3 regions of the Clostridium sartagoforme genome follow, and region 2 is predicted to be linked to each of the others. Evidence: a T-box and tRNA genes for the amino acid it is inferred to sense, from the RefSeq annotation. Region 2 holds a T-box; the other regions hold tRNA genes.
What was found. The T-box of region 2 lies ahead of leuS (leucine--tRNA ligase). A T-box ahead of a tRNA ligase gene usually reads a tRNA of that ligase, here a tRNA-Leu.
Positions count from the first base shown of each region.

Region 1: it encodes a tRNA-Leu, which carries the amino acid that the T-box ahead of leuS (leucine--tRNA ligase) is inferred to sense. The anticodon was not compared.
Region 3: it encodes a tRNA-Leu, which carries the amino acid that the T-box ahead of leuS (leucine--tRNA ligase) is inferred to sense. The anticodon was not compared.

Region 1 covers NZ_BAAACH010000011.1:62,007-68,880, reverse strand. The annotation lists gene ABDZ60_RS04080 (hypothetical protein) at 26-700, opposite strand; gene ABDZ60_RS04075 (HNH endonuclease signature motif containing protein) at 931-1,341, shown strand; tRNA gene ABDZ60_RS04070 (tRNA-Gly) at 1,497-1,571, opposite strand; tRNA gene ABDZ60_RS04065 (tRNA-Leu) at 1,598-1,681, opposite strand; T-box leader at 1,812-2,024, shown strand; gene thrS (threonine--tRNA ligase) at 2,139-4,076, shown strand; gene ABDZ60_RS04055 (sugar O-acetyltransferase) at 4,182-4,739, opposite strand; gene ABDZ60_RS04050 (hypothetical protein) at 4,783-4,965, opposite strand; gene ABDZ60_RS04045 (ZIP family metal transporter) at 5,005-5,784, opposite strand; gene ABDZ60_RS04040 (O-acetylhomoserine aminocarboxypropyltransferase/cysteine synthase family protein) at 6,081-6,874, opposite strand, start outside.
Region 2 covers NZ_BAAACH010000007.1:9,890-21,694, forward strand. The annotation lists gene ABDZ60_RS02165 (methionyl aminopeptidase) at 1-458, shown strand, start outside; gene ABDZ60_RS02170 (HesB-like protein) at 519-848, opposite strand; gene ABDZ60_RS02175 (class I SAM-dependent methyltransferase) at 1,136-1,882, shown strand; gene leuS (leucine--tRNA ligase) at 2,057-4,507, opposite strand; T-box leader at 4,561-4,765, opposite strand; gene ABDZ60_RS02185 (CoA-binding protein) at 4,915-5,283, shown strand; gene ABDZ60_RS02190 (YccF domain-containing protein) at 5,305-5,667, shown strand; gene ABDZ60_RS02195 (hypothetical protein) at 5,872-6,084, shown strand; gene ABDZ60_RS02200 (hypothetical protein) at 6,138-6,632, opposite strand; gene ABDZ60_RS02205 (J domain-containing protein) at 6,666-7,289, opposite strand; gene ABDZ60_RS02210 (DUF5685 family protein) at 7,276-8,187, opposite strand; gene ABDZ60_RS02215 (polysaccharide deacetylase family protein) at 8,365-9,264, shown strand; gene ABDZ60_RS02220 (DUF554 domain-containing protein) at 9,527-10,210, shown strand; gene ABDZ60_RS02225 (BMP family lipoprotein) at 10,517-11,611, shown strand.
Region 3 covers NZ_BAAACH010000003.1:11,970-23,774, forward strand. The annotation lists gene ftsH (ATP-dependent zinc metalloprotease FtsH) at 1-1,236, opposite strand, end outside; gene hpt (hypoxanthine phosphoribosyltransferase) at 1,286-1,825, opposite strand; gene tilS (tRNA lysidine(34) synthetase TilS) at 1,830-3,224, opposite strand; gene spoIIE (stage II sporulation protein E) at 3,402-5,786, opposite strand; tRNA gene ABDZ60_RS00855 (tRNA-Leu) at 6,275-6,363, opposite strand; tRNA gene ABDZ60_RS00860 (tRNA-Met) at 6,369-6,445, opposite strand; tRNA gene ABDZ60_RS00865 (tRNA-Met) at 6,452-6,527, opposite strand; tRNA gene ABDZ60_RS00870 (tRNA-Leu) at 6,550-6,638, opposite strand; tRNA gene ABDZ60_RS00875 (tRNA-Met) at 6,644-6,720, opposite strand; tRNA gene ABDZ60_RS00880 (tRNA-Met) at 6,727-6,802, opposite strand; tRNA gene ABDZ60_RS00885 (tRNA-Leu) at 6,824-6,912, opposite strand; gene ABDZ60_RS00890 (S1 domain-containing RNA-binding protein) at 7,114-7,524, opposite strand; gene ABDZ60_RS00895 (FtsB family cell division protein) at 7,607-7,891, opposite strand; gene yabQ (spore cortex biosynthesis protein YabQ) at 7,974-8,363, opposite strand; gene yabP (sporulation protein YabP) at 8,372-8,665, opposite strand; gene ABDZ60_RS00910 (RNA-binding S4 domain-containing protein) at 8,717-8,977, opposite strand; gene ABDZ60_RS00915 (HU family DNA-binding protein) at 9,047-9,322, opposite strand; gene yabN (bifunctional methyltransferase/pyrophosphohydrolase YabN) at 9,553-11,001, opposite strand; gene ABDZ60_RS00925 (putative polysaccharide biosynthesis protein) at 11,021-11,805, opposite strand, start outside.

The DNA.
Region 1 (6,874 bases), on a different contig from region 2:
ATACTGTCAATAATAAATTTTAGTCTTAAATTATTTCTGTAAGTGATTTTAATAGAATATCTTTAAACCTTTCTCCATCACTTTTATTTTTGTCAGCTTTTTCACATATGTTTTTCCATTCAGAAATACTTATACCTGTTCGCTCCTTAAACTCACTATCATTTGTTGTCATATAGCTTGAGTTTACAACAAATTCTCCTAAGTCTTTTGGAGTATTAAATATCTTTAAGTATAAAAACTCCTTATTGTCTCCATACCAAGTTCTATTAAAATCTCTTGCAAATCTTTGAAGAGCTCTAATTAATTTATCCTTGGATAAAATCCAACATTCCTTTATCATTTTCACATGCCTTCGCATATTATCTGCTTCTTCTCTTGATATTTTTTTATTTTTTTCTCCATCTGAGATTATTCTGTCTACTGGGATATTCGGAACATTAATTACCATTCTCTCTTTCCCATATATCCACTTATAAAATGCCTCTTGCAAAAATGAGTATTGGATATAACCTAATAGCATCTTTTCATTAGGAAAATATGCCCATATATTACTAAGTCCATTATTCTTACAAAAAACTAATGTATGGATATATATACTCTTTTCATTGGGTAATTTATCCATAAACATATGACCTCTTATAGTTTTATTTTCGTTAATTAATTCTTCCCAGTAATCAAATGAATCATAATTATGTCTCACTGTATCACCTTTCTTTCACCTACATAGTATAATATATTATACATATATAATATACTACATATATATTATATAGTATATTATACCATCTTTTCAAGTACTTTTAAAGAATATAACAAAGTAAATTAAAACACTTTCTAAATTTAATTTTCTGACAATATAGATATACATATTTGAAATAAAAATAAATTTATTTTATAATATTATTAAAGATAGAAAAAGGAGGCATGACTTTGCACCACTGTGAAATTTGTGGATCAACAGCGGATATTCATCATATAGTTCATAAACATGAAGGTGGTTACGATATTAAACTCAACTATAAATATCTCTGTAACTACCACCATAGAGGGAAAAATGGACCTCATAACTGTATAGAAACTGATTTGAAATATAAACTAGAAATGCAAGATAAACTTTTTAATCTCTTGCCAAAAGACTACTATACAGCTAAAGAACTTTATACTATTTTAGGAATGTCTAACTCTTCTTTAAAAAGATTAATAAAAAAGCTTAAGTTATTTAAAGAAGGATATTCTAAAAAAGAAGTAATAAAAAACCTCATGGGTGGTAAACTCTACTCCTATGCTATGCTTAAAGAGTTAGAATTAGAACGTCTTTTCAATAGTATTAATATTAGCTAAATTTTAACTTTATATTCAGATAGTAATTATTTCAATTTAATTAATATAAAAAGCTTAAGGAATAAATTTATAAGAAGTTATTCAAAGGGTAATCTTTTTATAAATTTCTAAAGAATAAAAAAATAGACTTTAATATTAAAATTAAAGTCTATTTTTGGAGCGGAAGACGGGATTCGAACCCGCAACTTTCACCTTGGCAAGGTGACACTCTACCGTTGAGTCACTTCCGCATATACAATTATTTTAAGATTTAATATGGTGCAGATGAAGGGAGTCGAACCCCCACGCCAATGGCGCTAGATCCTAAGTCTAGTGCGTCTGCCAATTCCGCCACATCTGCATACCTTATATTAACATTATATAGAAAAAATATTTTTAAATCAATAATAAAATATTTTATATTATTATTTTTTAATGTATTCTTTTTATTGACATTAACATATTATATAATTATAATTAATATTAAATATTTTAACACGTTGAAGAGAAGAGTAAACTAATTTTCATTTTCAGAGAGGGATATATTTGGTGAAATTATCTTATTTGAATCTAGTTGAAAACCGCCTCTGAGTGACTTTAATAAAGTCCGTTTATATCACGTTACGATATCTTAAGTGGCCTAACTTTAGGCAAATTAGGGTGGAACCGCGGGAAATTAAGAATTTAATGCTCTCGTCCCTTCTATTATTTTGAAGGGATGAGGGCTTTTTTATTTATAAAAATATTATTTTAAGGCTAATGAACCATAAATCGCAATTGCGATATTTTATTTATATAACATGGAAGGAGAAAATAAAATGATTAAAATCACTTTAAAAGATGGATCAATAAAAGAAGTTGAAGCTGGTATTTCTGTTTTAGACATAGCTAAATCAATTAGCGAAGGTTTAGCTAGAAATGCTTGCTGTGGAATAGTTAATGGAAAGGTGGTTGACTTACGTCATACAGTAAATGAGGATAGTGAACTTGCTATTTGTACATTTGACTCACAAGAAGGGAAAGATGCATTAAGACATAGTGTATCTCATGTTTTAGCATACGCTGTTAAAAGATTATATCCAAATACAAAGTTAGCTATAGGACCGGCAATAAATGATGGCTTCTACTATGACTTTGATGTAGAAAAGTCATTTAGTGCTGATGATTTAATAAAGATAGAAGATGAAATGAGAAAAATAATAAAAGAAAATCCTTCAATTGAAAGATTTGAACTACCAAGATCTGAAGCTTTAAAACTTATGGAAGAAGCTAATGAATCCTATAAAGTTGAGCTAATAAATGATTTAGATGAAAATGAGGTTATATCTTTCTATAAAATGGGTGACTTTATTGATTTATGTGCTGGACCACACCTAATATCTTTAAAACCTGTTAAAGCAGTTAAACTTCTTAGAAGCGCTGGTGCTTACTGGAAGGGTAATGAAAAGAATAAAATGCTTTCAAGAATATATGGAACTGCATTCCTAAAAAAATCTGATTTAGATGCTCACTTAGAAGCCTTAGAAGAAGCTAAAAGAAGAGATCATAATAAGTTAGGAAGAGAATTAGGTATATTTACTACTGATGAAAATGTCGGTCAAGGATTACCTTTATTAATGCCAAAGGGAGCTAAAATAATACAACTTCTTCAAAGATGGGTTGAAGATGAAGAAGAAAAAAGAGGTTATGTATTAACTAAAACTCCTTTAATGGCTAAAAGTGATTTATATAAAGTTTCTGGTCACTGGGATCACTATAAAGATGGAATGTTTGTGTTAGGAGATGAAGAAAAGGATACTGAAGTTATGGCACTAAGACCTATGACTTGTCCTTTCCAATATTCAATATATAATGCAACTCAACACAGTTATAGAGACTTACCAGTAAGATTTGCTGAAACTTCAACTCTATTTAGAAATGAATCTTCTGGTGAAATGCATGGACTTATAAGAGTAAGACAATTTACCCTTGCTGATGGGCACATTGTATGTACACCTGAACAACTTGAAGAAGAATTTAAAGGCTGTGTTGATTTAATAAATCATATTATGACTACTCTTGGAATAGATAAAGATATATCTTATAGATTCTCAAAATGGGATCCTAATAATACTGAAAAATATATAAATGATCCTGAAGCTTGGAATAACACTCAAAATATAATGAGAGATATACTAAATCATCTTGGTATTGATTATGTTGAAGCTGATGATGAAGCTGCATTCTACGGACCAAAGCTTGATATACAATTTAAGAATGTTCATGGTAAAGAAGATACAATAATAACAGTTCAAATTGATTTTGCTCTTGCTAGTAGATTTGGAATGACTTATATAGACAAAAATGGTGATAAAAAATATCCTTATATAGTTCATAGATCTTCAATTGGATGTTACGAAAGAACTTTAGCTATGCTTATAGAAAAATATGCTGGAGCATTACCAACTTGGTTATGTCCAACTCAAGCTATAGTACTTCCTATATCAGATAAATATAATGATTATGCTGAATCAATAGTTAAAGATTTCAAAAACGCAGGCATAAGAATAAATGGGGATTATAGAGCTGAAAAAATTGGTTATAAGATTAGAGAAGCTAGACTTGAAAGAATACCTTATATATTAGTTGTTGGTGAAAAAGAAGCTGCGAATAATGAGGCTTCAGTAAGAAGTAGAAAAAATGGAGAAGAAGGTGCTCTTCAAGTTTCCGAATTAAAAAATAGATTAATATTAGAAATAGCTAATAAAGAAAAGTAATAAAAAAGAAGGTATTTGATTAATTTCAAATGCCTTCTTTTTTCATTACTTCTATTAAATTATAACTCTCAGAAACTATCATCATCTTGCAAAACTATTCTTTGGCTATTTATCTAAAGTTCTTATTACTCTACAAGGGTTACCCGCAGCTAATACATTACCTGGAATGCTCTTAGTTACAACACTTCCTGACCCAATAACCGAGTTTTTTCCTATTCTTACCCCTGGATTAATAGTAGTCCCACCACCTATCCAAACCCCATCACATATCTCTACCGGATCTGCATACTCTAAATCTTTCATTCTCTCTTCAACTGAAAGTGCATGATTAGCTGTAAATATGTTTACATTAGGCCCAATCATAACATTTTTTCCTATAGTAACTTTTCCACAATCTAATATTGTGCAATTATAATTTGCAAAGGATTTTTCGCCCCAATGTATATTATATCCATAAGCACATCTAAATGGTTGTTCTATATAGAACTCTTCAGGCGTATGTCCAAATAATCCCCTAAGCAAATTCATTCTTTTTTCTATTTCTTTTGGGTGTAATGAATTATATTCAAACATAACTTCATTTGCATGCTGTCTATCATTAAACAACTCATCCCCTAAAGACACATACCAATCACCTTTTAACATCTTTTCTTTCTCGGTCATATTAATCTCCTTTTAACATTAAATTATATTTATGAAAAGACTTCTATTTATTTTCTTCAATAAGCTTTTTCATCTTATTTTGAAGTAACCATATTTTCTTTTGCTTTCTATTATAAGAAACCATTTTTTCCTTATTATTAACACTAGATTCTAATTGCTTTGTAGTCTTTTCTTCATATAACTTTAATGCTTCATTAAGAATTTGAAATTCTTCTTTATTAAACATAAAAACACTCCTTATGCTAATGTAAATTAATTTATTTAATTATGATAGTGCTACATCTAAAATCATCATAATTACAAATCCTATAGAAAAAGCTATTGCACTAATATCTGAAAAATTATCTTCTGCAGCTTCTGGTATTAATTCTTCAACTACAACAAAAATCATGGCTCCTGCCGCAAAAGAAAGAAGATATGGCATAATTGGTGAAACAACACTAGAAAATATTATAGTTATTACTGCTGCTATAGGTTCTACTATTCCAGATAAAGCTCCATAAAGAAAAGCTTTATTTTTGCTTAATCCTTCACTTCTAATAGGCATTGATATTATTGCCCCCTCTGGGAAGTTTTGAATTGCTATTCCTATAGAAAGAGCGAGAGCCGATGCAATAGTTATTGCTCCACCTTCATTCATAACTGCTGCAAAAACAATTCCTATAGCCATTCCTTCTGGAATATTATGAATTACTACTGATAATACCAGTTTTGTAGTTTTACTTAATTTATAGTTTTTTGATCCCTCTTCATTCTTACCATCAACATGTATATGTGGAATGATTTTATCTAAAGAATATAAAAACATAATACCGACAAGTATTCCAACAGCAGCTGGAATAAATGATAATTTTCCCATGTCTTTAGAGATATCTATTGAAGGAATAATTAATGACCATACTGATGCTGCTATCATAACTCCTGATGCAAATCCAAGAAGTATTTTATTAACTTTTTTATTCATTTCTTTCTTCATTAAATATACACAAGCAGCACCTAAAGACGTACCTACAAAAGGTATTAAGATTCCGATTAAAATATTCATTGCTACTACTCCTCCTTTACAAATAGAATGTTCTCTATTTTTATAATAATGAATTAAATTTTATTCATCATATATATCGACTTAATTTTTACTTATTAATATGTTACAACTTTTACTCATGTTTATCAAGTATTCATGGATTTCTACCCTATTTATATTCATCAAAGTCTTAAAATATATACTTATTGCTGTAAATAAGCTTATCTGCCTATTTGAATACTCTCAATAATATTAAATTTGAAAAAAAAGCTACTATTCTACATAATGTATATAGAATAGTAGCTTTATAAAATTCTCTATATTGATTCTAATGCTTGTTCAAAGTCTGAGATTATATCTCTTATATCTTCTACTCCAATTGATACTCTCATCAAATCAGGAGTTACTCCACTTGCTATCTGTTCTTTTTCAGATAATTGACTATGAGTAGTTGTTGCTGGATGTAAAAGGCAGCTTCTTACATCACCTAATGTTACTACTAATGCTACTAAATTTAATGATTTTGCAAACCTTTTTGCATCCTCTATACCGCCATTTATTCCAAAAGTTAATAATCCACTTCCTCCACCTTTTAAATATTTTTTTGCTTTATCATATTGAGAGCTCGTTTCAATATATGGATAATTAACCCATCTTATTTTAGGATGTTTTTCTAACCATTTTGCTAAATCTAAAGCATTTTGTGAATGTCTTTCCATTCTTAAATGAAGAGTTTCTAGCCCTAAGTTAGTTAAATAAGCATTAAAGGGACTTTGGCACGCCCCTAAATCTCGTCCTAATGTAACTCTTAATTTTGTTATATATGCTGCATTTCCAAAGCTTTCTACATACCTTAACCCATGATAACTTGCATCTGGTTCTGTGAAATCTTTAAATTTTCCATTTGCCCAGTTAAAATTTCCACCATCAACTACTATTCCACCAATACTTTGAGCATGACCATCTGCATATTTTGTTGTGGAATGTACTACTACATTAGCTCCATGTTCAAATGGATTACATAAGTATGGCGTTCCCACTGTGTTATCTACTATAAATGGAATTTCTAACCTTTTTGAAACATCTGCAAATTTATCAAAATCTAATATAT
Region 2 (11,805 bases):
CAATATATAACGGATATTATTCAGATGCATCAAGAATGTTTATGATTGGTAATGTGGCGGAAGAAGATAGTAAGCTTGTACGAGTTGCAAAAGAATGTTTAGAAAAAGGATTTGAAGCTGTAAGACCTTGGGGATTCTTAGGGGATATAGGAGCTGTAATACAAGAACATGCAGAAGTAAATGGATTTTCAGTAGTAAGATCTTTTGGAGGCCATGGAGTTGGATTAGAGTTTCATGAAGACCCATTTGTAGCTCATTATGGGAAAAAAGGAGAAGGAATGGTATTAGTTCCTGGAATGGTGTTTACAATAGAGCCTATGATAAATCAAGGTGATTATGAAGTATTTGTAGATGAAGATGATGATTGGACAGTATTTACAGAAGATGGAGGATATTCAGCTCAATGGGAATATACTGTTTTAGTTACAGAAGATGGAGCAGAAATTATAGCTAAATAATTTATAATAAAAATTATTATTTAGCAATAAAAAAAAGAGTTGCAACTGCAACTCTTTTTTCTAGTGACATCCACCACCGCAAGATCCACATCCACCTTCAGTTTCAATGACAGGTTTAAGAGATAAGCCTCTTCCTTCATTTTCTTCAGTTGAAAGCAATTTAAATCCGCCAAATTCATCAACTAATTTTTCTTCTACAACAAAAGTAATATCGTTAACTTTTTGAGTAACGTCTCCTTCTTTAACATCATCAACAGATATATTGAAAGCAGGACCACTACATCCAAATCCAGCTAAATTAATTCTTATACTGTAGTTATCAACTTCATTTTCATCTAAAAATGATTTGAATTCGTTGTATGCTTCTTCGCTTATTATAATTTTGTCCATATTATTCACCTTCTATTATTAAATGATAATTTATATCATTAGTATACCATAGTATAATTAAATATCAAGAGTTTTTTAATGCAATATATAGTAAATTTTAATAAATAGTTATTGTCATTACTATATATTGTAAATATAATAATTATTATATAGAAAAAATATATTAGTTAACAAAATTAAAAATAATTTATTATAAAAGTATTTTTTTAGTTATAGAAATTTGAAACTTTACACAAGGTATTATATGTAGCATAACTAAAATTAATACAGAAGGGAAGTATTATATTTTGAAACCATATGATAAAACATATTTATTAGAGAAAATAAAAGAGTATAATAACTTAATATCTTTAGGGAAGATTGGAAGTTTTGAAATAAAAAACACGCTAGATAAAAGAGATTTTATTAATGGGTATATGTACAATAAAAAGGATAATATAAATTTAAATATTTTAGAGTTACATGGACCTAATAATATATGGATGAAGATTTCTCCAATGGAAATAGAGAGTTCATATATGTTCATAAAATATGCTAAAGGGAAAGTTGGAGTAGTTGGACTTGGACTAGGGTATGTTGTGCAAGAGCTAGCTAAAAAGAAGGATATAAGCAAAGTTATAGTTTATGAAAAAGAAAAGGATATAATAGACTTATATAACTCTAATTTTAAAGAAAATTCTAAAATAAAAATTATAAATACAGATGCATATAATGCTAAAAAAGATAATTTTGATTTTTTTTATGTTGATATATATGAATATAAGCTTACGCCAAGAGTAGTAGAAGATTATGTAATTTTTAATAAATTGCATAATATAAAGGAGTACTTGTTTTGGGGAATAGAACACTTTTTATTAAGTTGTAAATATGAAGAAATAGTTTGGGTATATATTCCTGAATTGTGGATGGAAATTAGTAAAAAAATATTTACAGCACTTCAAGATTCAAATTTATTGAATTATTATAATCAGTTAGATGAAAAACTTGTAAGTGAAGTTTTAGATAAATTTAAAATTGTTTTGGATGAAGCTTAATCAGTGTATATTTTTTAATTCACAGTTTATAGTTAATAGTTAAAGAGGATTTTCAGCATTCTGAAAATCAAAAAATACTGCTGGAATTTTCTCAGCAGTATTTTTATTTTTACAATTTAGCGAAAGCTGAATTGTTTCCTAAATTGTTAATTGTACATTGTTAATTGGGTAAGTTTATTTAACAACAATGTTTACAAGTCTTCCTTTTATAACTATAACTTTTACTATAGCTTTACCTTCTGTTGAATCAGCTATAGATTCATTAGCTAAAGAAGCAGCTTTAATTCCTTCTTCATCTAAGTCGGTAGGTACGTTGATTTTAGCTTTAATTTTACCGTTAACTTGAATAGCTATTTCAACTTCATCTTTGACTAATGCCTTTGGATCATATACTGGCCAAGATTCATTAAAAATTGAAAAATCTAATCCAAATAAACTCCATTGTTCTTCAGAAAAATGAGGTGCAAAAGGAGCAAGAATTTTTAAGAAATTAATACAAGTATTTTTTAAGAATTCTAAGTTTTTTACATCTTCTTGTAGGTATTTAGAAAATGCATTAACAAATTCCATCATTCTTGCAATAGCTGTATTAAATTGTAATTTATCTGCATCTTCAGTAACACCTTTTATTGCATTATTGATCCAGAAATTTAATTCTTTTTCAGCTTTATCAATAGAAGTTTTATTATTAACATCCTTTTCTATAGCATCTCTAGCTATATCAAGATATCTTTCAATTCTATCTACAAATCTTGCAACTGATTTAAGTCCATCATCACTCCAAGCTCCACCTTCTATATAAGCAAAACCAAACATTAAATACATTCTAAACACATCAGAGCCATATTCTGAGATATAATCATTTGGAGAAATTGTATTTCCTTTTGATTTACTCATTTTTAATCCATCAGGACCTAAAATTAATCCTTGATGAGTTAATGATTTAAATGGCTCATCAAAATTTAAGTATCCCATATCTCTAAAAGCTTTAGTTATGAACCTAGCATATAATAAATGCATACAAGCATGCTCAGGACCACCTACATACTTATCTACTGGAAGGATCTTATTTATAAGGTCAGTATCAAATATCTTCTCAGTATTTTTATTATCAGGATATCTTAAGTAGTAAAATGATGAACATACAAATGTATCTAAAGTATCAGCTTCTCTTTTAGCTGGCTTTCCGCATTTTGGACAAGCAACATTTATAAATTCTTCACATTTTGTAAGAGGAGATTTTCCATCTGGAGCAAACTCAACATTATATGGAAGTTCTACTGGTAACTGATCTTCAGGTACAGGAACAGTTCCACAATGTTCACAATGAATCATAGGTATTGGAGCACCCCAATATCTTTGTCTAGATACTAACCAGTCTCTTAATCGATAATTAACTTTTGCAGATCCAAGATTCATAGAAGATAATTTTTCAACTATCTTTTCCTTAGCTTCCTCAGTAGTTAATCCATTGAATTCTCCAGAGTTAACTAACACACCATATTCACAATAAGGTAATTCAGCATTATCCCCTTTTTTGTTAGTTATAACTCTTTCTATTGGTAAATTAAATTTAGTAGCAAAAGCAAAATCTCTTTCATCATGTGCAGGAACAGCCATAACAGCTCCAGTTCCATAAGTTGCTAATACATAATCTCCAATCCAAATAGGAACTTCTTTATTATTTATAGGATTTATAGCATAAGAACCTGTAAATACGCCAGTCTTTTCTCTAGATAAAGATTGTCTTTCTATATCAGATTGTTTTTTAGCTTCTTCTTTGTAATTTTCAACAGCATCTTTATTTTCTTCTGTAGTAAGCTCATTAACTAGTGGATTTTCTGGAGCTAAAACAACATAAGTTACACCATTTAATGTATCAACTCTAGTAGTGAATACATCAAATTTAATATCTGAATCTTTAACTTTAAATGTAACTTCTGCACCAGTAGATTTACCAATCCAGTGTTTTTGCATAGCAACAGTTTTTTCAGGCCAATCTAAAGTATCTAATTTTTCTAATAGTTCATCAGCATAATCAGTTATTTTTAAGAACCATTGAGTTAAATCTTTTTTTGTTACTTCAGTTGAACATCTTTCACAAGCACCATCATGAACTTGCTCATTAGCTAAAACTGTATTACAAGATGGACACCAATTTACAGGAGCTTTTTTTCTGTAAGCTAATCCTTTTTCGTATAGTTTTAAGAATACCCATTGTGTCCATTTATAGTAGTCAGGGTTACATGTTATAACCTCGTTATCCCAGTTAAACATAGCGCCCATAGCTCTTAATTGTTTTTCCATAGTTTCTATATTTTTATCAGTTGAATCCTTTGGATGGATCCCTGTCTTTATTGCAAAGTTTTCTGCAGGAAGACCAAATGCATCAAATCCCATTGGTTGAAATACGTTGTATCCTTGCATTCTTTTCATTCTAGCCCATGAATCAACAGGACCATAGTTAAACCAGTGTCCAGCATGTAATTGGCTGCCTGAAGGGTAAGAGAACATTTCTAAAACATAAAGCTTTTCCCCTTCCTTGTTTGGGTCAAATTTATAAAGATTTGTTTCTTCCCATTTATCTTGCCATTTTTTATCGATGGCAGTTCCATAATTAGCCACAATAATTCCTCCTTTAAAAGTAAAAAATAATATAAAAAAGCCCTTCATCTCAATTAAGAGACGAAGGACATATTCGCGGTACCACTCTTATTAGAAAAAATAATATTTTTTCTCACTCAAATCTATAACGGGTTTTCCGTACTTGCTTTTGACAAGTAAGCTCATAGGCAAGTTCTTATAAGTTAAACACTGTTTTGCACCAAACAACAGCTCTCTTAAGTATAACAGTATAATACTACTCCTAATCAATGCAGTAAATATATAATTTTAATATACTCAATTATATATTTTATTATAATATAAGTCAACAATTAGAAAAAAGTAATAAGATATATTAGTAAAGTTGTTGATGAAATATTTTTAATTGGATATAGTAATCATATAAAGATTTTATAAGGAGGTAAGATATGAATATAGAAAATTTGATAAAGCTTAAAAATTGGGTAGTTATTGGAGATGTATCTAATGAAGCTAAATATGCAAATAAGATTTTAAATAAGTTTAAATTAAAGGGATATAAAGTAAGTGGAGTTCATCCAAAAGGTGGAGAAAATATCTATACTAATTTAAAAGATGTACCATATACTATTGATGCTATTGATTTATGTATAAATGCAAAGCTTGGAATAGAATACTTAAAAGAAGCTAATGAACTAGGAATAAAGAATGTTTTAATACAGCCAGGAGCTGAAAGCAATGAAATTTTAACTTATTGTAAAGAAAATTCTATTAATGCCATAGAAAACTGTGCGTTAATACAACTAAATAATATTTAATAAATAATAGGGGGATTAGTAATGTCTTGTTTAGGAAATTTAGTTTGGATTATATGTGGAGGGTTTATTAATGCTCTAGGATGGATTGTATTTGGACTTTTATGGTGCATAACAATAGTTGGAATTCCAATAGGACTTCAATGTTTTAAAATGGCTAAACTACAATTTGCACCTTTTGGAAAAGAAGTTATTAATAAAAATGATAGTGGATTTAATTTGATATTAAATATCCTATGGATAATTTTTGGTGGTTTTGAATTATGTTTAGCAAATTTGATAAGTGCTTTATTATTATGCATTACAATAATAGGAATACCTTTTGCAAAGCAATCTCTAAAATTAGCTAAGTTATCATTAATGCCATTTGGAACAGAAGTTGTATAGATATATAATCTAATAAAATGCGAAGCATTTTTCAGTTTACAGTTGGTTTCATTTTTTAGTTAACAGAGAATAGGTATCAGGTATCAGGTAATAAGTGTAAACTATAATTAAAAATTAAGAATGAAAAAAATAATGAAGGAATGAAAAAAACTGTGAACTGCGAACTGTAAACTGTGAATTAAAAAAAGTTGGGGGAGCATTATTTTGAAAAATGATGAGAATAAAATTTTATTTAAAGAAATAACATCATATGAAGAAGCATATTTTTATAATTCTGCACCAGAAGATCGAAAAATTATGAGTGAAAAAAATGAAAATATTAAAAGAAAAGATAATAAGTTCAAAAAATTTATTGAAAGTGCAGCAGGAGAAGTACTGGAAGGGGCAGTTGAAATATTATTTTCAATACTAGATTAATGAAAATCAAAAAAATAGCTTAGACTTTTTAATAAGGTCTAGGCTATTTTAAACTATATTTTATTGTGTATTTTTTGCATATAAAATGAAATTAATAATGTTAAAGCATAGTCAAAAATAAAAAATATAGGCTGAGCAACAAGGAAGAATAACCAAATTGGAAGAGAAATACTTCCTATTGCAAGAACTGAATTAAATACAAAAAATGAGATAACTAAAATAATGTTAAAAAATATTAATTTTAATATTATTTCTAAATAAAACTTATTTATTTTTTCAATATAATACTTGATTATTCCATATATACCAAAGAATGAAGCATATAGTGAGATTATATTAATAGGTAATATAAAAAATCCTATAATTGAAGAAATTATATAAACTGAAAAAGCACTTTTTATTGAAGACTTTATTAATGCAATAGGAACTAATAAAGATGCCAAAGTAAGGATACTAAGAGTGCTTATAGGTAAAAGTAAATTTAAATATAAAATAATAATGGTAAGTGCTATTAATATAGCACTTACTGTAATATCTCTAATTTTCATTAAAACACCACCAATTAAATAAGTTATTAATAATTAACAACAACCTATAAGGTCTCCACCCATACATTCGCATATTGAATCTAAACACCATAAATTTATACAACAATCACAAGCATTGGTACTATTATTACCAGTTGTTCTATAATAATTATTTCTATAAGCAGAAGTTCTTTGATTAAGAGAATTTAGAGTTTGTCTATATTCAAAGTTATTAGGATCCATGTTTACAGCGGTCTGAATATGTTTAAGACCTGCATCGAACCACCCTTTATTAGTTAGTAATACTCCGTATAAAAAGTTCCATTCAGCATTTCTGTTTGGAGTGCTATTTAATTTATTTTCAGCCTCAGCGTAATTTCCGCTTTGGATAAGTCTTCTTATTTCTGAAAACATATAACTGCTATCAGAGGAATTACTATAAGAAGAATTATTGTATGATGAGTTAGTGTTACTTGAATAGTTATTAGAAGTATTCTGATTTTTAGTTAATGTATCATAAGCAGCATTTATTTCTCTCATTTTCTCTTCTGCTAAATCTTTTAATGGGTTATCGCCATATTGATCAGGATGGTATTGTTTTATTAAATTTCTATAAGCTTTTTTTATTTCTTCTTGAGTTGCGCCAGGTTTTAAACCTAAAACTTCATATGGATTCATTTAAGTTGTCACTCCTTTTATCTTCTCTAGTATTATTTAATATTCCTATATACTTATCCATCATACCTAATTCTAAAATGTTTCTAAGTATATCTTCATTTCTTTTTAAAGGTAATTTAGAAAGTATATCTTTACAATTATAAGAGCAATTTAAAATTGTAAACTCTAACCTTTCTTGTATTAGTATAATTAGATCGTAATAAGACTCGTTAGATTTATTGAATAAATAATTTATTGGATTAAATTTATTATTATCTATATCATCTTTTAAATCATCGAATGCATCCATAAGATAAATCCATTTTCCTAAGGTGTACCCAAAGTTATACAATTTATTTCTCAAATCAGGACCATCACTTATAAGATCTCCAGGATATTCCTTGAATATATTTCCCACAATATCGCTAAAAGGGTGAGAAATTACATCTATTGATTCAAAATCTTTATTTTTTTCTAAATTTGTCAATACTCTAAGATTATCTTTAATTATGGATCTAATATTTGATATAGATTTATCCAATTTTTTTTGATAAGGATATAATATTCTTTCTAAAAATTTACTTTTTAAACTATTATCATCTTGAATATCATCTTTTAATTTTAAATAGTAAAGAGTTAAATTCATTGCAGCAGCATAATTTAGTGCAGCATTATTTATAATTACAGGTTTTTTATCAGTAGGATGAGCCATGCAACGTCTAATTTCTATATCAGGCTCTTTAGGTGATAAAGAGTCAAGTAGTATTCCCAAAAATGTCATATCATAATTTAATACCATTCTAGGTATGTTTCCAGCACTATTTTTAAGTTGAAAACATAGACCACAATAATAACTTCTGAATTTTGTAAAGTCCTTAATCTTAAGTTCTGCTTTAAGAGGAGTCACATATCCAAACAATTTAAAAACACTCCTTCATAATTAGTTTAGATTAATTATACAAAAATACGATATGATTAACAATGACTTAAAGAAAAATAAGAAAATATTAAAAAAAAATAAATAATTAGATAGGTGGTTGACAAAATATTCCTAGAAATATATAGTCGAAATATAATTAAAAAAGGGGAGAAATAAATGAAAAATATATTTAAAATAATAAGTGCTTTAATAATAGTTTTAGTAATTATTTTTGGGGGAAAATACATAATAGAAAACTATTTTGAAAGATCTAGCAAAGAAGCCCAAGGTGAAAAAGATAATCAAGTAAGTGAAATAAATAAAGAAGATGAACCCGAAAAAGAACAAAATGAAGAAATAAAGGAAAATAATAAAGAAGATAAAACTAATTATTTAACGTTAAATATTAATGATGTAAAGATACCTATACTTATGTATCACTCTATATCAGACAGTGATCCAAATAATCGCTTATTAGTTCCAGTAGGGCAATTTGAAGAACAAATTAAATGGCTTAATGAAGCTGGTTTTACTCCAATGCTTTTAGACGATGTTATTAATGCGTATAGTACTGGTAAAGTTCCGGAAAAGCCAGTAGCAATAACTTTTGATGATGGATATTCAGATAATTATTCAGATGCTTATAAAATATTAAAAAAATATAATATGAAAGCTACCTTCTTTATAATAACAGACCAAACAGATATTGATAGCTGGTATATGAATTCAAATATGTTGAAAGAAATGAAGAATAACGGAATGGGAATAGAAAATCATACATCTAGGCATATAGAATTTACGAGTATTCCTAGGGAAGATAAAATTCTAATAATAGAAGAAGGTATAAAGGCTTTAAAAGAAAAAGTCGGAGTAGATAGTAAATTTGTTTGCTATCCTGTTGGAAGATATGATGAAGAAACAATAGAAGTGGAAAAAGAACTAGGAATTAAAGCTGCAGTGACAACAGAGAGTGGAATTTCTAGCCTTCAAGATGGCTTGTACTCATTAAAAAGAGTAAGAATATCACCTATGGATATAGAAACATTTAAAAGTATATTTATTGATTTTTTAAATTAATTTATAAGTGAAAAGTTAAGAGTGAAAGAGTGAAAAGTTGAGGATGTTTTGCCATGCAAAACTTGAAATATATAGATGTTCATTTGACGAATACTTAGTGAAGTTGAGTGTAACAATAACTAGACTTAATATGAAGCCCGTCTACAGAAGCTTGCCTGAAGTAGATGAACATATCTTTTTTTAAATCCTGTAAGGATTTTCTCCTTCACCTTTTCACCTTTAACTATTTTGCTTCGCAAAATAAAACTTAGGAGGAAAAAACGTGTTAGGAACTATAGTAAACAGTTTAATGATTATTTTAGGCTCTTTAATTGGACTTTTTATAAAAGGTAAGGTTAACGAAAAATTAAGTAGTACTATAATGAATGGACTAGCTTTGTGCGTTATTTATATAGGTATATCTGGAGCATTAAAAGGAAATAATACAATCGTAATGATAATTTCTATAGCTATAGGCGGTTTATTTGGAGAGATTATAGATATAGATTTAAAACTCGAAAATTTAGGGAAAAGAATAGAAAAAAGGATCAATAATAAAAAGGATAATGTATCTATTTCAGAAGGATTTGTTACCTCAACACTATTATTTTGTATAGGTGCAATGGCAATAGTAGGTTCTATAGAAAGTGGTTTAAACCATAATCATAATACACTTTTCGCTAAATCTATTTTAGATGGAATAAGTTCGATAATCTTTTCATCTACATTAGGGATTGGAGTAATGATATCTTCGATAAGTGTATTTTTATACCAGGGAAGCATAACTTTAGCAGCTGGAACATTATCATATATATTAAATGATGTTGCAATAAGCAATATGACGGCAGTAGGAAGTTTACTAATTATAGGATTGGGTTTAAATGTTTTAGGAGTAACTAAAATAAAAGTATCAAATTTATTACCTTCCATTATAATTGCTATAATATTAAGTTATTTTCCACTATAATTGATTTGAGTCATAAAAATACAAGTGATATAAATTTAACAATTAACAGGAAAAACGCGAATTAATTTTCATAAAAATAAAACAATATTCGGAAATACATCTTTCAAATTAAATATTAATAAAAATAAAAAATGAAAAATAATAGTGAAAAGGTTTTTCGTTGTGAATATATGTCGTAACAAGAAAAATTATGTTATAAAAAATATTGTATTTACGAATTATATATTGTATAATCTTTTTTGAAAGTTTAAACAGAATAAACCTTTTATAATAATTAAATTACAAAAGTCTAAGGAGGATTTTAATATGAAGAAAAAAGCAATAGCTTTAGCACTATCCGCGCTTATGGTAACAGGTTTAGTAGGATGTGGAAACAAGTCAGAAGGTGGAAGCACAGAAAAAGGTATAAAAGTAGGTATGGTTACTGATGCAGGTACTATTGATGATAAATCATTTAACCAAGGTACTTGGGAAGGTATAAAGAAAGCAGAAGCAGAATTAAAAGTTGAAACTAACTACTTAAAGCCAACTGGAACAACAGAAGCTGACTATATGAAGGAAATTGTAAATCTTTATGATACAGGATATAAATTTATAGTTACTCCTGGATTTAAGTTTGAAACAGCTATATTCCAATCTCAAGATAAATATACAGATGCAAAATTTGTAATTATCGATGGATCTCCTAACAATGGAAAAACTGGAGCAGATAGAGTAGAAAAGGTAGCTGATAATTCAGTTGCAGTATTTTTTGCAGAACATGAAGCAGGATTTTTAGCTGGAGTAGCAGCATCTCTTGAATTAAAAGAAGGAGAATTAGGTTTCATAGGTGGTATGGAAATACCTTCAGTTCAAAAGTTTAACTGGGGATTCCAACAAGGTGTTAAATATGCTAATGATAATTTAGGAACAAAGATGTCAATAAAAGCAGAAAATGTTGTTTATCAAGGATCATTTGATAACGTAGCAGCTGGACAACAATTAGCAGCAACTATGTTTGATAACGGAGTTAAGGCAGTATTTACAGCAGCTGGTGGAGTTGGAGTTGGAGCTATAAATGAAGCAAAAGCTAGAGCAACAGCTGGAAAAGAAGCTTGGATAATAGGTGTTGACGTTGATCAATATGCAGATGGTATATATAAAGATAATAAATCTATAATATTAACTTCAGCTATGAAGAAAATAGATGTAGCTACTTATGATATAATTAAAGATGAATTAGATGGAAAATTCCCAGGTGGCCAAACATTAACATTTGATGCTAAAAATGATGGTGTTGGTATTCCAAGTGAAAATCCAAACTTAAGTGAAGAAACTACTAAGAAGGTAGATGAAGTTTATAACAAGGTTAAGAGTGGAGAAATAACAGTTAAAGGTGAAAAGGGAGACTTAATAAAATAGTTTTCATAAGATTTAATAAATTGTTAAGAGTAGTGAAAAAGGCGGTATCACCGTCTTTTTCTTGTATAATGAGTTAATTAGATTTATTTAACAAATGCTCAAAAAAAAGGCATAAAAAATTAATATGAATATGTATTAGTAAAAAATAAGGGAGGATATCTCATGAGTTATGTAGTGGAAATGCTTAACATTCG
Region 3 (11,805 bases), on a different contig from region 2:
ATGTTCATTAATTGCTCTACTTTTCTTTTCTGGTCCTGCTATTACTCTAGTTATAGCTTCTTCAAACTCTTGCATTCCTATTAATTTCTCATTTTTTCTTACAGCTAATAAGGCTGCTTCATTTGCTAAATTTTCTAAATCAGCTCCACTAAAACCTGGAGTTCTCTTTGCTAAAACTTTTAATTCTACATCTTCTGATAAAGGTTTTTTCTTAGTATGAACCTTTAATATTTCTTCTCTACCCTTAACATCAGGAGCTCCAACTACTATTTGTCTATCAAATCTACCTGGTCTTAATAAGGCCGGATCTAGTATGTCTGGTCTATTTGTGGCTGCTATCATTATTATTCCTTCATTTGCCCCAAAACCATCCATTTCAACTAGTAATTGATTTAATGTTTGTTCTCTTTCATCATGGCCTCCACCTAATCCTGCACCTCTTTGTCTACCAACCGCATCTATTTCATCAATAAACACAAGTGATGGTGCACTCTTTTTTGCTTGTTCAAATAAGTCTCTAACTCTTGATGCCCCAACTCCAACAAACATTTCAACGAAATCTGACCCTGATATACTATAAAAAGGAACACCAGCTTCACCCGCTATAGCTTTTGCTAATAAGGTTTTACCTGTTCCTGGAGGTCCCACTAGTAAAACTCCCTTAGGAATTCTAGCTCCCATCTCCGTATATCTTGATGGTTGTTTTAAAAAGTCAACTATTTCTTCTAATTCTTGCTTTTCTTCATCAGCTCCAGCTACATCATCAAAAGTAACTCTTTTGGCATCTGGAGGCATTATTTTAGCTCTACTTTTTCCAAAGTTCATAACACCTCTACCACCGCCACCACCTTGTGATTGCTGTGACATCATAAAGAAGAATATAAAGAATAATACTAATATCATTAATGTTGGAATTATACTTATCCATACACTACTATTTGATGGTTGTTTAAAATCTACCCTTATATCATCTTTAGGAGCTTGATTCATTAACATTTGCACCATTTCACTAGGTGCATAAGTATTAAATTGCTTGTTATCTCTTGTTTTCCCTGAAATAAGCATCTTGTCTGGATGAACCATAATACTTTCTATCTCATCATTAACCCATTTTTGTTGAAAATCACTGTATGATATCTCATCTGCCATCTTACCGCTATTCCATAAGAATGTCGCAGATAAGAAAAGTATCAAAATAACAAATATCCATACCGTTGCACTTGAATATTTTTTCATTCAAGGCCCCCCTTTCTTCTAGTTTTATTATATTGCATTTATATATTTTTTAATTTTTATATACCTCTTCACTCAATATACCTACATAAGGCAAGTTTCTATATCTTTCTGAATAGTCTAATCCATATCCTACTAAGAATTCATCTGGAACTTCAAACCCACAATATTTGACTTCAATATCTACTTTTCTTCTAGAAGGCTTAGTCAATAAAGTTATTATCTCTATACTATTCGCCTTTCTAGTTCTTAAATATTTTAATAAATAGTCTAATGTTACTCCACTATCTATTATATCTTCTACAATAATTATATCTTTTCCTTCAATACTATGATCTAGATCTTTTAGTATTCTAACTACCCCTGAAGTTTCTGTAGAACTTCCATAACTAGATACTGCCATAAAATCTATTTCACATGGTATTGTTATGCTTTTTATAAGATCAGATGCAAATAGTACTGAACCCTTTAAAATACCTACAACAAGTAAGTTTTTATTTTTATAATCTTCACTTATTTTACTTCCTAATTCCTTAACTTTCTTCGAGATTTGATCTTCAGTAAGTAATATTTTCTTTATGTCCCTTATCATCCTTTTATTCCTTTCTAGTAAAAGTAATTTTTAATATATTTTGGGTTTCCTTTGTTATTTTAAATTTTTCAGAAACTTTATATCCTACTATCCAAGCTACCTCATCATCAAAACATAAAACAGGAATTTTATCTCTTTTTTCTACTGGTATCTTTAAATCAATAAAGATATCTTTAAGCTTTTTACTCCCCTTCATACCTAAAGGAATTATTCTATCCCCATTTTCTCTTTTTCTGATAATCAACCTTTCTTCTATATTATCATAATCAAAATATTTTATTAATACATTATTAGAAAATTCTATATTATTTTTATTATTTATAAATTCAAAATCAATCTTATATTCGCTATATTCACAAGAATATTTTTTTAACTGATCTTTATTTGCTATAATTTCTTCACTTTTATTTTCCTTATTAATATACTCCTTATTTTTTAATAATATATCCCCATATATATTTTCAGCTATTATTTCATTTGGTAGAAATACCTTTTTATTAGTAGTATTTCTAGATAAATCAATAACTTCATAAATATGTTTCATTTCAAAATTATTATATTTTCCAGTAAACTCCACAAATGCCCTTTTTATAAGTCTCGTTAATACTGCTTTATCTAATATAAAGGCTTTCTTAGATATAGTCATATAATCCTTTTTATTAAGACAATATTTTTTATAATAATTATCACATTGTTTTTCTATAAAGTCATTATCTATTTGTAATAAACTAGACATTCTATTTATGGTTTCTATAATATCTCTGTTAAAATTCTCTTTCATATATGGCAATATGTCTAATCTAATTCTATTTCTACTATATATGTTTTCTAAATTGGTTTTATCTATTCTAGGATTTAAATTGTTATCTTTACAGTAATTCTCTATCTCATCTCTTGAAAGACATAAGATAGGCCTAATTATTCCCCCACTTCTTATATTCCTTATCCCGCATAATCCTTCAAGCCCTGATCCTCTCATCATGTTCATAATTATAGTTTCAGCTTGATCATTAGAATTATGTGCTACTGCTATCTTACTATAATTATATGTATCTTTTATAAAGTTAAAAAATTTATATCTTTCTTCTCTACCTGCCATTTCATGCGAAATATTTTTTTCCCTTGATATTTTGTTTATATCAACCTTTTGGGAATAAAAATCTATATTAAGCTTTTCACACAATTCAGATGAATAGTTCTCATCTTTTAATGCATCTTCACCTCTTAGCATATGATTCACATGAGCAGCTCCAATTTTTATATTTAACAATTCTTTAAGTTCATAAAGTATATGAAGTAAACAAACCGAATCAGGTCCTCCTGATAAAGCTACTAATACTTTATCATTTTCTTTTATGAGATTATTTTTAATTATAAAATCCTTTACCTTGTTTATCACATCAAAACCCCTTTTTATTTTGCTAAGCAAAATAATTGAATTATAAATCATATATAATATAATAACCTTATGATCTGCATATGTAAACACTATGATTAGTTAATTTTTACAATGCTCAAAATTGAAGAAGATGAGATAACAAAGTTATATCTCACCCTCTTTATATCTACCAAGTTATTAATATACAGAATATAATTTTGACACAAGTACCGTCATATCATCCCATACTTTTCCGCCACTTAAGACCATTGCCTTTTCAAGTATATCTCTTGATAAAGCTGATGGATTTGTATCTGCGTATTTTAAATATTCCTGTAACCAGGAATAACTTCCAACATTATTTTTATCTATATCCAATATACCATCACTAATTGATACTATTATATCTCCATGTTTTAGTTTAACTTTTTCTGAACTTATATCAACACTATCTAAAATCCCAAATGGTAAGCTATTGGATTTAATAACTTTAACTTCCTCTCCTCTCTTTATAAAACTAACTACTCCCCCAATTTTAATAAATTCAGTTTCTCCTGTATATAAGTCAACAATATTCATATCCATAGTTGTAAATTTTTCATCTTCGTTAAACTTCATTGCCATTATAGAATTTACTGTATTTATAGCAGTCTTTTCACTAAATCCATTTTCTATGAACTTTTCTATTAAATTTACTGCAAGACTACTTTCAACCCCAGCTTCTGGGCCAGAGCCCATTCCATCACTAACTATAGTTAAGTATGTTCCGTCACTATTTTTAGCAAAACTATGGCTATCTCCTATAGACGTTTCACCATCCTTAGCCTTTATGGCTGAATAAGATGTCATATGATACTTAGGAGTTTCCTCTATAACAATTGAGCATTCATCTGTATCAGGGTTTATCCTACATCCCCCATTCGCTATAGACACAGGAACTTTTACTAAGCCATTTATTATAGGTAATATATTTTTGGCACAGTAATTTCCACCTTCGCAATTGGTTAAGGTTATTTTAATTTTCATTCTCCCTTTTCTATCTAAATAGCAAAAAACATCCTTATATTCTATCTTATTTTTATTTAAAGCCTTCTTAAGAACCTTATCTATCTCTGAACAAATTGATATATCATTTTCAAAATCTCTAATCATATCCCCCATAGTAGAAGATATATTATTTATGTGATTAGCTATTAAACTTCTGCCTTCTGCAAGCCTAGTTCTTAATGCCTCATTCACAGTGTAATTATTTACAATTTCTTGAGCATTTTTTATTAGGCCTCTTTTTTTAACGCACTTCTTTTCTAAGCTCTGAGGAAAATTCATTTCATTGTTCTCACAACCACTTATAAGTTCAGAAAAGCCTTCAAAAGTAGAATGTAAGTTGCGATCCCAACATCTTTGTTTAAGCTCGCAATTATAACAAACTCTATCTGCTAAACTCTCCACCATAGCAGTTCCTTTGTTACTTAATGATAAAATATCATTTTCACCTAAATTTAATATAGATGCTGACAAGCTTGATAATATAGATTTCATTGAGTTCAATCTATCAACAAATTCATTTTTTATTCCATTTAAATGTGCATCATTTATACTTTCAGTCTTTTTTTCTTGATTAAATTCCTTGCTTATAAACTCTATAAACATTTTAGGAATTGCTATAAAGATTGCTGCAGATATTAAAACTTCTATTCCCCCATAAATTGAAAATTTATCAGAATACATTGATATTATAAAATACACAACTAAATAAGCTATTGATGAAAATATTCTTCCAGTATCTTTAAATATCCCTATAATAAGTCCACATAAACTATATAAACTAATATATATTATTATATCGTTACTAGTCATTCCTATTACGAAGCCCATAGAAACACCTATGGCTGCTCCTAAACCAGATCCTCCAACATATGCAAAAATAGCTATAACAGCTAATGCAAATATATTTCTTATATATATATCGAAAATATTCAAATTACCTATTCCTGCTACCAATAAACATAACAATAATCCTATACTTATTAATTCTTCTGTTGAGAAGAAATAATTACTTTCTAATTCATCAACACAATTTAGTGCATAATTTAGTATGTATCTTACTGGTATTATACTTATTACCTTTAAAGCAGAAAATGTTAAATTGACTCCTATAGGTTGATTATTTACTAGTAAATTATATATAAAGAAAATTGAAAATATCAAACCAAAAATTATTGTATCTCTTTGTTTTAGCTCTATCTTATTACATATTTCAATATATGCCATCACTATAAAAGCTACTATACAATAAGAAATAGCTCCTTCTAAACTCTTATATATAGACAAATAGCCTATTATTATCCCAATAAGAGATAATAATATATTTCTGCTCTTTTCTTTTTTTATTCCTATGAGATATGCAATCCCAAAAGGGGCTATACCCATTTCTACTGTTATTGATAGTAAAACCCTACTTAGTAAAAATCCTATTATAAAAGATATAATCATTCCTATTGATGAATGCTGAACATTTAGTTCATTTTTATTATTCCTCTTCTCCAACCTCTTATATGTTGATATATCAACACCATACTGCATATACGTCCCTCCAATTTCCATAAAATGTAATTTAAATTATATCATTGCATTTCTGAAATATATGTCATATAGTGTATCTTATTATTTTTTTCGTTGGACAATAATATATAAAATTCCTTATGGCTAGCCAAATAATTTTTATTCTATTGCATAGTTAGTTTTTATAAGCTTTATCATCATATTATGTTAATATTAATGAAATTTAAGGCATTATTCTATTTTTATATAAACTTAAGATTGAATTTACATTAAATATTTTCAATACAAATTTGTCACTATATAATTTTTTATGAAGAATAAAAAATTACAAGATATTAATATTTTATAACTTTTAGTCATATACTTTATTTTATGACTAATTAAAAAATAATTTTAACCCCATATCAAATGACTTAAGTTAAATAAAAAAATAAAACCTTTTAAATATTAACTCTAAAAGGTTTCATATCTTTATAATAAAAAAAGCACTTAATTAAATTAAGTGCTTTTGGTGCTGAAGACCGGAATCGAACCGGTACGGTGTTTAACCACCGCAGGATTTTAAGTCCTGTGCGTCTGCCAGTTCCGCCACTTCAGCGTACATGGTAGCGGAAATAGGACTTGAACCTACGACACCCCGGGTATGAACCGAGTGCTCTAGCCAGCTGAGCTATTCCGCCATATTTTGGTTGCGGGGGCAGGACTTGAACCTACGACCTTCGGGTTATGAGCCCGACGAGCTGCCAACTGCTCCACCCCGCGATATTTTAAGCTAAATTCAACTTGGTGCTGAAGACCGGAATCGAACCGGTACGGTGTTCAACCACCGCAGGATTTTAAGTCCTGTGCGTCTGCCAGTTCCGCCACTTCAGCATGCATGGTAGCGGAAATAGGACTTGAACCTACGACACCCCGGGTATGAACCGAGTGCTCTAGCCAGCTGAGCTATTCCGCCATATTTTGGTTGCGGGGGCAGGACTTGAACCTACGACCTTCGGGTTATGAGCCCGACGAGCTGCCAACTGCTCCACCCCGCGATATTTAAGTTGAATTTAGCTTGGTGCTGAAGACCGGAATCGAACCGGTACGGTGTTTAACCACCGCAGGATTTTAAGTCCTGTGCGTCTGCCAGTTCCGCCACTTCAGCATATTTTTTCTTCGCCTCTTAACGACAAAATTAATTATATATTATGTTTCACATAGTGTCAACACCCTTTTTTCATTTTTTATATTTTGTTACGCAACCTAGTAAAAAGCGAAAAAGAAAACTATCACTAAACAATTTAAATTTGGTGATAGTCTTTATAGATTTATATATTAAATTTATATGATGTTATTAATTATCTTATTAAAAACTTCTTCTTCCATTTTTAGATTTAAAGTCTTGATTCTTTTTAACATCTTGCATTCTTTCTTCGCTATCCTTTAAAAATCTTGACATTATATCTTCAAAATTTCCTGAATTTGGACCACCTTTTTTAGTTTCTGAAGACCAGTCTATCTCCATAGGTTTAACTGATTTCTTTTGAACATTTGCTTGCTTAATTGATAAGCTTATTTTTCCGTTATCGTCAATTGATATTACCTTTACTCTTACCTTATCTTGTTCATTAAGGTGTTGTCTAATATCCTTAACAAATGAATCTGCTACTTCTGAAATGTGAACTAATCCTGTTTTACCTTCTATTTCTACAAAGGCCCCAAAACTAGTTATATTAACCACTGTACCTTCTAATATGTTTCCTGCCATCAAGGTCATGTTACAAAGATTCCTCCTTAAAAATTAAATAATATATGTTATTATAATAATAACCTTTTTTTATAGTTTTAAAACATATTCTTTAATTTTGCGGTTTAGGATTTACAACTTTTTCTCCTTCTTTTATCATTCCTAGCTTTTCCCTTGCAAGCTTTTCTATATATTCATCAGAAGGAACCTTTTTTAAGTCTGCTTCTAATTTACTATTTTTATTTTTAAGCTCTTCTAATTGATTTTGGCTAGTAATAATATCTTCTTGAATTTTTTTCATTGTAATTTCCTGTTTAATATAATTAAATATAAAAACTGCAAAAATAAAAATTATAACTAATCTTTTAAGAGTTACTTGCCTTTTAATTGCTCTCACCCTCTTTAAAATATATTATATACTATATTTTAAACACTATATATATTTTATTCAAGCTATTTTTTTATGTTCTTCCTTTTCATTATTTTTTTCCACAAATACTGTAGTATATTATTTTTACAGGATAAATTAAATTTTTAAAAAGTACTCTTATAACTTTACTAAATTTGTCTATTATATATCTCTCTAATTTTAAAACTGTAGGGCTTATTAACTTTAAATAAATCATCAAGGTTATAATCATAAAAATATAAACATATGGGCCTAAAAAAGCATAATTAGTGTATAGTAAAAAAGTAAATACTATAATAGCAGTTAATACCCAAAATAATATATCTTCTAGAATAATTATTATCTTAGGTATTTTCACTCCTCTTATTATGTTATATAAATCAAACATAATTCCTATTAGTACTCCTGATAGAATAGAGTACATAACTATGTCAAATTGTACATCTATTGATAACGGCATATATCCACCTATTTAAATAATCTAGAAATTATACTTTCTTTTTCTTTTTTTACTTCTTTACTACTATAAACTATAGATGATATATTCCCCACAATTATAACATCACCATTTTGTACATCTAATTTATTCATTTTTAATTCTGATCCCTTAATGGTTAAAAAGCCTAACTTTGTATTTAATAAGATTTTTTCATCATCGAAACTTATAACTTCTTCTACTCCTGTAAGAGTCATTTTCTTTCTATTCTCTAAAGTTATACTACTTCTTGGTTCTTCTAACTTATTTTCAATTTTCTTTTCCATTTTATCTCCTCCACATATTCTTTATAAAAATATATGAATGAGATTTTATTTTTATTCTTTATCTTCTTCTCCTTCTAGGATCTCATACATTTCTTTTGCATTTTCTTTCTTTACATGTTCTAATATATTCGTTATTCTAGCCTTTAATGCTCTGTTTGCAAACTGTATTTCTATTATGTCTCCCTCTTTTACAACTGTTGATGGCTTTGCTACCTTTTCATTAATAGATACTCTTCCACCTTCACAAACCTCTTTCGCTACCGTTCTTCTTTTTATTATTCTTGAAACTTTAAGATATTTATCTAATCTCATAATTATTCTCCTTTTTATTACTAATTTACATTATTAAAAGAACCCGAGAAAACTCGGGTTCCTAATATCCTACTTATTAACTTTTTCTTTGAATTCTTTACCAGCTTTAAATACTGGAACTGTTGAAGCTGGAATATTTATAGTTTCTTTAGTTCTTGGATTTCTGCCTTCTCTTGCAGCTCTTTCTCTTGTTTCGAAAGTTCCAAATCCAACTAATTGAACTTTTTCGCCTTTTTCTAATGCTTCTTCAACGCTTTCTATAAATGCTTTTAAAGCTAACTCGGCATCCTTCTTAGTTAATTTACTTTTTTCTGACATGCTAGTGATTAATTCTGCTTTATTCACAATTACATCCTCCTTAAATAACCCGTTATATATTTTAGTAGTTAACTATTTCTGTTAATATGTACTATAACTACATTCTCTTATTATATATCGTCTTTTATTACTAGTCTATAATAATATGAATTTTTTGTTATAAAAGCTATTTATTACAATAAGTTATTTATAGTATAGCATAAACCATTATATATTATTCTCCAAACATCTTATAAATCCTTCTTATTTTCGTGAAATTATTCATTTTTTTTTGCTTCGTTCCATAAAGCATCCATTTCTTCCAATGTCATATCACTTAAATTTTTCTTAGATTTTAAAGCTGCCTGCTCTATAAAAGAAAATCTTCTTATAAATTTTTGTATTGTTGAATTTACTGCTTCTTCTTCATTAATATTTAATTTTCTGGCTACATTAACACATGCAAATATTAAGTCTCCTACCTCATCTTTTATTTTTTCCTTATTATTGGATTTATATACATCTAATACCTCTTTTAATTCTTCATTAATCTTTAAAGCTGCATCTTCTACATCATCCCAGTCAAAACCTACCTTTGCAGCCTTTTTTTGAACCTTATGCGCTCTAACTAAAGAAGGTAATGCATTAGCTATTGCCTTCATCTCATCTGTTATAGTTTCAAAATTCTTTTCTTCCTTTTTAATTTCTTCCCAATTATCAAGAACTTCTCCACTGTTTAAAACCTTATCTTTTCCAAAAACATGTGGATGCCTATAGATCATCTTATTGCATATAGCTTGAATTACATCACTAATATTAAAATATCCATCATCTTTTCCTATTGATGCATGGAATACAACATGTAATAACACATCTCCAAGCTCCTCTATCATTCCATCTATATCATCATTATTTATACTATCTACAACCTCATATGCTTCCTCTAAAAGCTCATTTTTTATACTATCATGAGTTTGTTCCATGTCCCAAGGGCATCCATCTTCCCCTCTTAGTCTATCTATTATTTCAATTAAATCATTGAAATCCTTCTTATTATTAATATCCCTTGGTATATATAATGATGTTAAATAATCTATATCTTCTTGCATATCCAGCTCATATATAGGTATTTTTCTTATAGACTCTTCTGAAACTATTCCTGCTGCTCTAACATAATATATTTCTGTTTCATCATTATAATAATCTAATAATTTTAGTTTAACTTCTGATGCTATTAATTGGTTATATACTTGAGTTATTATAGTCCCTATTCTCTTATCTAGGACTTGATTTTTCATATCAAAAGCATCTATCACTTTTAATCCTTCTATTGGGTCTATCTTTAATACATCCATCATAGCATCTATAAAGCTTACTGCTGGAACTATTTCATATTTTATTCCTTTTTCATCACATAGCTCTATAAGATTAAAAACTGATTTTTCTGCCACTAACGGATGTCCAGGAACCGCATATATTAATTCATTTTCATTAGAGTACTTATCTATTATATCTCTTGCAATATTATTATAGACTTCATCAAAACTATCTGATGTTTCATAATAATTATCATAGGTTTTAAAATCTTTTATTTTTCCCTTTAGATAATTAACTGTTGGATGTTTTTCTGTTCTAAAATAAATATTCTTTCCTTCTTCTAAAGCTTTAACGGCTCCTATAGTTAAAGCTTCTGGTGCACCTGGTCCTAAACCTATTATTTTTATCATTAGGTTCTCTCCTTACTAATTAATTTTTTATAATTTTACTTTTTATTTCATCTATGCTAAATACTTTTAGTAATAGTATTAATGCTATATATATAATAATACCCAAAAATATAGCTGCTAAGCAAGAAGAACCATTGCTACTAGTTTTATTAAATAAAAATAAGTATGCTGCTACTACCCCTGTTATCATAACTAATGAGGCAACTATAGGCTTAATAAAGCCTTGAAATATATCTAATTTTAAATGTAACCTACGCTTTAGAGAAATTATATTTAATATGGTTGCTACGAAATATGCTGATATACTAGCAATTACAGCACCATATATATTTATATTAGGCATAGAAACTAAAATAAATGTTAATATAACCTTTACTATACATCCTATAAATAAATTTATTATAGGTCTTATATAGTGACCTATCCCCTGCATAATAGAAGTTGTAGTCTGAGTTATAATTATAAATGGAACAGCTAAAGACATATATCTCATTATTTCTATGCCGTCATATTTCCCAGGAAATATAAGCTTCATTATTGGTCCCGCAAGAAAAAATAATCCTAGGGTACATGGCATTGCTATTAACATCGACAATTTTAATGATAATTGCACCTTAGATTCTAAATCTCTTTTTCTATTCATAACATAATTTTCTGCTATTATAGGAATTAGTGAGGTTCCTAATGCCATAGATAAAGTTAATGGTATATTTGTAATTACATTTGCCTTTCCAGTTAGCTGAGCATACAAAATCGTAGCTCCTTCTGATGTTAATCCTGCCTGTAATAATTTTTGAGGAACCA